Linked DNA regions of Halioglobus japonicus. The protein of the gene in region 1 interacts with the protein of each later gene in a pairwise test. Links are inferred from orthologs where the notes say so. Each region holds a gene or a part of one and is shown in the gene's direction. Other genes may lie near its edges. The genes, in order: secD and pheT.

Region 1 (3,307 bases):
TCAAGGGCCTGGTGGCCTGCGGCGGTTTCTCCTACGGCGACGTCCTCGGCGCCGGTGAGGGCTGGGCCAAGAGCATTTTGTTCAACGAGGCGGTGCGCGAAGAGTTCAGCGCATTCTTCGATCGCGACGACAGCTTCACGCTGGGGGTGTGTAACGGCTGCCAGATGGTCTCTACCCTGAAAGACCTGATTCCGGGTGCCGGGCACTGGCCGCGCTTTGTGCGCAACCGCTCCGAGCAGTTTGAGGCTCGCCTGGCGCTGGTGCAGGTCCAGGAGAGCCCCTCCATCCTGCTCGACGGCATGGCCGGTTCACATATGCCGATTGCCGTGGCCCACGGCGAAGGTCGCGCCGAATTTGCCGACGCCAACGCGCTGGCGACCTGTGAGAGCAGCGGCACCATTGCCATGCGTTATGTCGAGGGTGATCTGGCGGTAGCCGAGCGCTATCCCGCCAACCCCAACGGCTCGCCCAATGGCATTACCGGCCTGACCAGTGAAGACGGCCGCGCCACCATCATGATGCCGCACCCGGAGCGGGTTTTCCGCACCGTGCAGTATTCCTGGGAGCCCGAGGGCTGGGGTGAAGACGCGGGCTGGCTGCGTCTGTTCCGCAACGCGCGCCGCTGGTTAGGGTAATTTTCCCATTCGCCGGCCCTTGAAGCCCGGGCCGGCGCCCCATCGACTCCATAACGGCCTTTGTGGCAGATGGCCTAACACCTATATAATGTCGCCTTTTTTCGCCGGCTGAACCGGCACATGAAGTGAATACATGCTGAATAAATATCCCCTGTGGAAATACCTGTTGGTACTGTTCGTGGTCGGTTTAGGCCTCGTATACGCAGCCCCCAACCTCTACAAGCCCGACCCTGCGCTGCAGATTACCGGCGAGAGCAGTGCCCAATTGATGGATGAAGACATCATGGGGCGCGCACTCACGGCTCTGGATGAAGCCGGTATCGAGCATTTTGGCGAGTTGATTGATCCCAAGGGGCGCAACGGTCTGGTTCGGCTGCGCGACGCCGAGGAGCAGCTCGTGGCTCAGGCCCGGGTTTCACGGGTATTGGGCGATGGCTTTATTGTCGCGTTGAACCTGGCCCCAACCACGCCGCAGTGGCTCAGCGATATCGGCGCGCAGCCGGTCAAGCTCGGCCTCGACCTGCGTGGTGGCGTGCACTTCAAGCTCGAAGTGGATGTCGATGCCGCGATCGAGCGGCGCATGGAGTACTACCTCAACGCCACCAAACGCGCTCTGCGTGAAGACCGCATCCGCGGCTACGTGAACCTCGATCAGCAGGGCCGCCTGGAAACCAAATTCAAGAGCGAGAGCCTGCGTGAACAGGCCCGCGCCGTCATCGCCGAAAACCACCCCGAGCTGGTGCTGGACCGGGTTGATGAAGAGGGCAGCTGGAATCTCTACGCCAATATGACCGAGGCCTCGCGCAAGGAAATTGCCGATTATGCGGTCAGCCAGAACCTCACCACCCTGCGCAATCGTGTGAACGAGCTGGGTGTATCCGAGCCGCTGGTACAGCGCCAGGGCCAGAACCGCATTGTGGTTGAGTTGGCGGGTATTCAGGACACCGCCGAAGCCAAGCGTATTCTCGGCAAGGTGGCCAACCTGGAATTCCGCATGGTGGCGCGTCTGGAAGCGCCGGCAGCTGACAAGCAGCGGTTTGAATATCGCAGCGCCGATCGCGCCGGTATGAGCGAATGGCTGGAGCGCGACGTAATTCTCACCGGCGAGCGGGTTAGCAATGCCCAGGCCAGCTTTGACCAGAACGGCATGCCCAACGTGCAGATCAGCCTCGACAACGAGGGCGGCACGGCCATGTCACGGGCCACGCGCAACAATATCAAGCGTCGCATGGGCGTCCTGTTTATCGAGCGCAAGTACCGCACTCGTTATGAGATGCAGGAAGACGGCACCGAAATTGCCATCAAAACCCCCTATGATGAAAAGAAACTGCTGACCGCTCCGGTTATTCAGAGCGCCCTGGGTGCCCAGTTCCAGATCACAGGCCTGGACAGCCCCATGGAAGCGGCCGAACTGGCCCTGATGCTGCGCGCCGGTGCACTGGCGGCCCCTATTTCATTTGTTGAAGAGCGTACCGTTGGCCCCTCACTGGGTGCCGAGAACATTCGCCTGGGCGTGAAGTCAGTGCAGATTGGTCTCGCCCTGGTCGTGGTGTTCATGATCCTCTACTACCGTGTATTCGGCGTGGCGGCGGTCATTGCCCTGTCTGCGAACCTGGTGCTGCTCATCGCCTTTATGTCCATTATTGGAGCCACCCTCACACTGCCGGGTATTGCCGGTATCGTGCTGACGGTTGGTATGGCGGTGGACGCCAACGTGCTCATATTCTCGCGAATACGCGAGGAGCTCAGAAATGGGCTATCGCCACAAATGGCCATTCATGCCGGTTACGAGCGTGCCGTCTCCACCATTCTTGACGCCAATATCACCACCCTGATTGTTGCCGTCATTCTGTACGCCGTGGGCACCGGCCCTGTGAAAGGCTTTGCGGTGACCCTGTCTGTGGGTATTGTGACCTCCATGTTCACTGCGATCATGGGTACGCGCGCCATTACCAACCTGATTTACGGCGGCCGCCGTGTCGAGAAGCTGTCCATCGGGGGAGGCGTATAACATGAAGGTCATTAATTTCATGGGCCAGCGCAAACTGGCCATCCTGTTCTCCATCGCACTGCTGGTCACGGCCATTGGTTCACTGGCCACCAAGCAGCTTAACTGGGGCCTGGATTTCACTGGCGGAACGCTGGTAGAAGTGCATTACTCCGAAACCGCAGACCTCACTGCCATCCGCAACACCCTGGAAACGCAAGGGTTCGCCGGCGCGGTGGTAGTCAGCTTCGGCACCGACAAAGACGTGCTCATCCGCCTGCCACAGGGCTATTCGGATAAGCAGGGCGCCGAACTGCTCGGCAAACTGCAGGCGGCCTACGACGGCACGGTTGAGCTGCGCCGCATCGAGTTTGTGGGCCCGCAGGTAGGTGACGAACTCCGCGAGCAGGGTGGCCTGGCTATGCTGTTGGCTCTGGGCCTTGTCATGCTCTACATCGCCTTCCGCTTCCAGTTCAAATTTGCTGTCGGCGCGGTAGTGGCTCTGGTTCACGACGTACTAATCGTGCTGGGCTTCTTCTCGGTCATGGGCATGGAGTTCGACCTCACAGTACTGGCGGCATTGCTGGCGGTAATCGGTTACTCCCTGAACGACACCATTGTTGTCTCCGACCGCATTCGCGAGAACTTCCGCAAGCTGCGCAAGGCGGATTCGGAAGAGATCATC
Region 2 (3,342 bases), 350 kb from region 1 along the record:
ATGAGCAGTCCAGCTTCGCCGACCTCAAGGGCATTATCGAGCGCTTCCTGCAGGTGTTCTTCGAAAAAGACCTGGAAGTGCGCTTCCGCCCCTCATTCTTCCCGTTCACTGAACCCTCTGCGGAAGTGGATATTCAGTGTGTGAACTGCGGCGGCGAAGGCTGTCGTGTGTGCAGCCATACTGGCTGGCTGGAAGTGCTGGGCTGCGGCATGGTGCATCCGAAAGTACTGGAGTACTCCAACATCGATCCGGAAAAGTATTCCGGCTTCGCCTTCGGCATGGGCGTGGAACGCCTGGCCATGCTGCGCTATGGCGTGAACGATTTGCGCCTGTTCTTCGACAACGATCTGCGATTCCTCGAGCAGTTCTAAGCCACCGTATTCTGGAGTAAGTGAAAAGTGATTATCAGTGAACAGTGGCTGCGCGAATGGGTCAGCCCTGCCATCAATACCGAAGACCTCGCCCACCAAATTACCATGGCGGGCCTGGAAGTAGACGCGATCGACCCCGTGGCCGGTGACTTTTCCGGCGTAGTCGTCGCGGAAATTATCTCTGCGGAGCAACACCCTGACGCAGACAAGCTGCGTGTGTGTGAAGTGAATGCCGGAGGTGAAACAGTACAGATCGTGTGTGGTGCACCGAATGCACGCGCCGGCCTGAAAGCGCCCCTGGCTGCGGTCGGCGGTGTTTTGCCCGGTAACTTCAAGATCAAAAAAGCCAAGCTGCGTGGTGTGGAATCCTTTGGGATGCTCTGCGCCGAGCAGGAACTGGGCCTGTCGGACGAGAGCGATGGCCTGATGGAACTCGCTGCGGACGCGCCGGTAGGTACCGACATTCGCGAGTACCTCGGTCTGGACGACCAGGTGATCGAGATTGGCCTGACCCCCAATCGTGCCGACTGCCTTGGCGTGGCGGGCATTGCCCGTGAAGTGGGCCTGCTCAACGATGTGCCGGTCAACGCCCCCGAGATTAATGCCGTAGCGGCCAGTCACCAGGAGAGCTTCCCGGTAGAACTGGTGGCGCCTGAGCGTTGCGCCCGCTTTGTGAGCCGGGTGATTCGCGGCATCGACGTGAGCAAACCCAGCCCACTGTGGATGCAGGAGAAACTGCGCCGGGTGGGTCTACGCTCAATCGATGCGGTGGTGGATGTGACCAACTACGTCATGATGGAACTCGGCCAGCCCATGCACGCCTTCGACTACAGCAAATTGTCGGGCGGCATTCGCGTGCGCCTGGCAGAGCAGGGCGAGGAGCTAGAGCTGCTCGACGGCCAGACTGTTGAGTTGAACGACGATACCCTGGTGATTGCCGACCACGACAAAGCCGTTGCCATGGCGGGAATTATGGGCGGCCAGGCCACAGCCGTGTCAGACGCCACCACCGACCTGTTCCTGGAAGTGGCCTTCTTCACGCCTGAGCTGATGGCGGGCAAGGCTCGCAATTACGGCCTTCACACCGACGCCTCGCACCGCTTTGAGCGCGGGGTTGATTTCAAGTTGCAGGCCACGGCTATGGAGCGTGCCACGCAACTGCTGCTGGATATTGTCGGCGGCGATGCTGGGCCGCTGTGTGAGGCCGTTAGAGAGGAACATCTGCCAACGCGTCCCGATGTCAGCCTGCGCGCTGCCCGAATCAAGAAAGTACTGGGCTTTGAGATGGACAGTGCCGAGGTCGAGCGGATTCTGTCCGGCTTGGGGCTGGGCGTTACCACGACAGCAGATGGCTGGACTTGCACTGTACCCAGCTGGCGTTTCGATATCGCCATTGAAGCCGACCTGCTCGAAGAGCTGGCGCGCGTGTACGGCTACAACCGCCTGCCGGTCAGCCACATCAAAGCCGATCTTATCTTGCCGGAAAAGACGGAGACTGAGCTCGGTATTCGTGGCCTGCGCCAGCACCTGGCAGCGGCGGGCTACCAGGAAGCGATTACCTACAGCTTTGTCGATCCCAAGTTACAGCAGCTGTTTGATCCCACACTGGACCCTGTGGCCTTGACCAACCCGATCTCGGCGGATATGGCGGTGATGCGCACCAGTCTGTTGCCTGGTTTGCTGACCGCGTTGACGCGCAATACCAAGCGCCAACAGCCCCGCGTGCGTCTGTTCGAGACTGGCCTGCGCTTCCTGCCCGGGAGCGAGGGCCTGGTACAGGTGCCCACCCTGGCCATAGTGATCACGGGCGATCAACTGGAAGAGGGTTGGGCCGAGAAGGCTCGCCCGGTCGACTTCTTCGACCTCAAAGGGGATATCGAGGGCCTGCTGGCACTGACCCGTGCCGCCAACACCTTCGCGTTTGCTCCCGGTCAGCGCGATGCGCTGCACCCCGGCCAGACAGCGCTGATCAGCCGCGGCGGCGAAGCCATTGGTTTCCTCGGTGCCCTGCACCCATCCGTGGCTAAGGAGCTGGGGGTGAGCGGCAGCGTCTACGTAGCCGAAATCACCCTGTCGGCGGTGCTTGAGTCGAAGCTCCCGGCCTTTACCGAGCTGTCCAAATTCCCCGAGGTTCGCCGCGATCTGGCGGTGCTGGTGGACAAGGAAGTGCCAGCCTGTGACATCCTGGCAAATGTTCGAGCGTCAGCGGGCACTTACCTCACAGACTTAACCCTCTTTGATGTGTATGAGGGCAAAGGCATTGATCCTAAACGAAAAAGTCTTGCTTTAGGTTTGACATTCCGGGATTCTTCGCGCACTCTTAGTGACCAGGACGTGAATCTAGCGGTAGAGCAAGTGGTTGATTCGCTGGAAAAAAATTATAAGGCCGAGCTTAGGAACTAGGTAAGGGAACGTGACTGCGCTGACAAAATCTGAAATGGCGGAACGCCTGTTTGAGGAGCTTGGGCTCAACAAACGGGAAGCCAAAGAGATTGTTGAGCTCTTCTTCGAGGAAATCCGCGCGTGCCTCGAAAACAACGAACAGGTGAAGTTGTCGGGTTTCGGCAACTTCGACCTGCGCGACAAGAGCCAGCGCCCCGGACGCAACCCCAAAACCGGCGAGGAGATCCCCATCTCTGCTCGCCGCGTTGTTACCTTCCGCCCTGGGCAAAAGCTGAAAGCCCGAGTAGAAGAGTATGCTGGAACCGAGCAACAACCATGAATTGCCCGCGATCCCGGGGAAGCGTTACTTCACCATTGGCGAAGTAAGCGAACTCTGCGCAGTTAAACCCCATGTGCTGCGTTACTGGGAGCAGGAATTCCCGCAACTGAAACCCGTCAAGCGTCGCGGCAACCGCCGCTACTATCAGCGCGACGACGTCCTCACCATCCGCCAAATTCGCAGCCTGTTGTACGATCAGGGCTACACCATTGGCGGTGCCCGTCAGCGCATGACCGACGAAGATGACGG

Evidence for each region.
Region 2: the proteins of secD (region 1) and pheT interact in binary tests that used the Escherichia coli proteins (3 or more experiments, as listed by UniProt). The link is inferred for Halioglobus japonicus from one-to-one orthologs.

Annotation. Positions count from the first base shown.
Region 1 is NZ_CP019450.1:3,610,778-3,614,084, reverse strand. Bases 219-3,207 are described here. They hold secD (protein translocase subunit SecD), read left to right. Parts: upstream 219-768; coding sequence 769-2,646; downstream 2,647-3,207. Other genes in these bases: secF (protein translocase subunit SecF), read left to right, coding at 2,648-3,207; purL (phosphoribosylformylglycinamidine synthase), read left to right, coding at 219-635. Outside these bases: more of purL, read left to right, coding at 1-218; more of secF, read left to right, coding at 3,208-3,307. UniProt on the Escherichia coli protein: Part of the Sec protein translocase complex. Interacts with the SecYEG preprotein conducting channel. SecDF uses the proton motive force (PMF) to complete protein translocation after the ATP-dependent function of SecA.
Region 2 is NZ_CP019450.1:3,255,980-3,259,321, reverse strand. What follows is about bases 63-3,086. They hold pheT (phenylalanine--tRNA ligase subunit beta), read left to right. Parts: upstream 63-398; coding sequence 399-2,774; downstream 2,775-3,086. Other genes in these bases: BST95_RS15355 (MerR family transcriptional regulator), read left to right, coding at 3,068-3,086; ihfA (integration host factor subunit alpha), read left to right, coding at 2,785-3,086; pheS (phenylalanine--tRNA ligase subunit alpha), read left to right, coding at 63-371. Also shown: more of pheS, read left to right, coding at 1-62; more of ihfA, read left to right, coding at 3,087-3,093; more of BST95_RS15355, read left to right, coding at 3,087-3,342.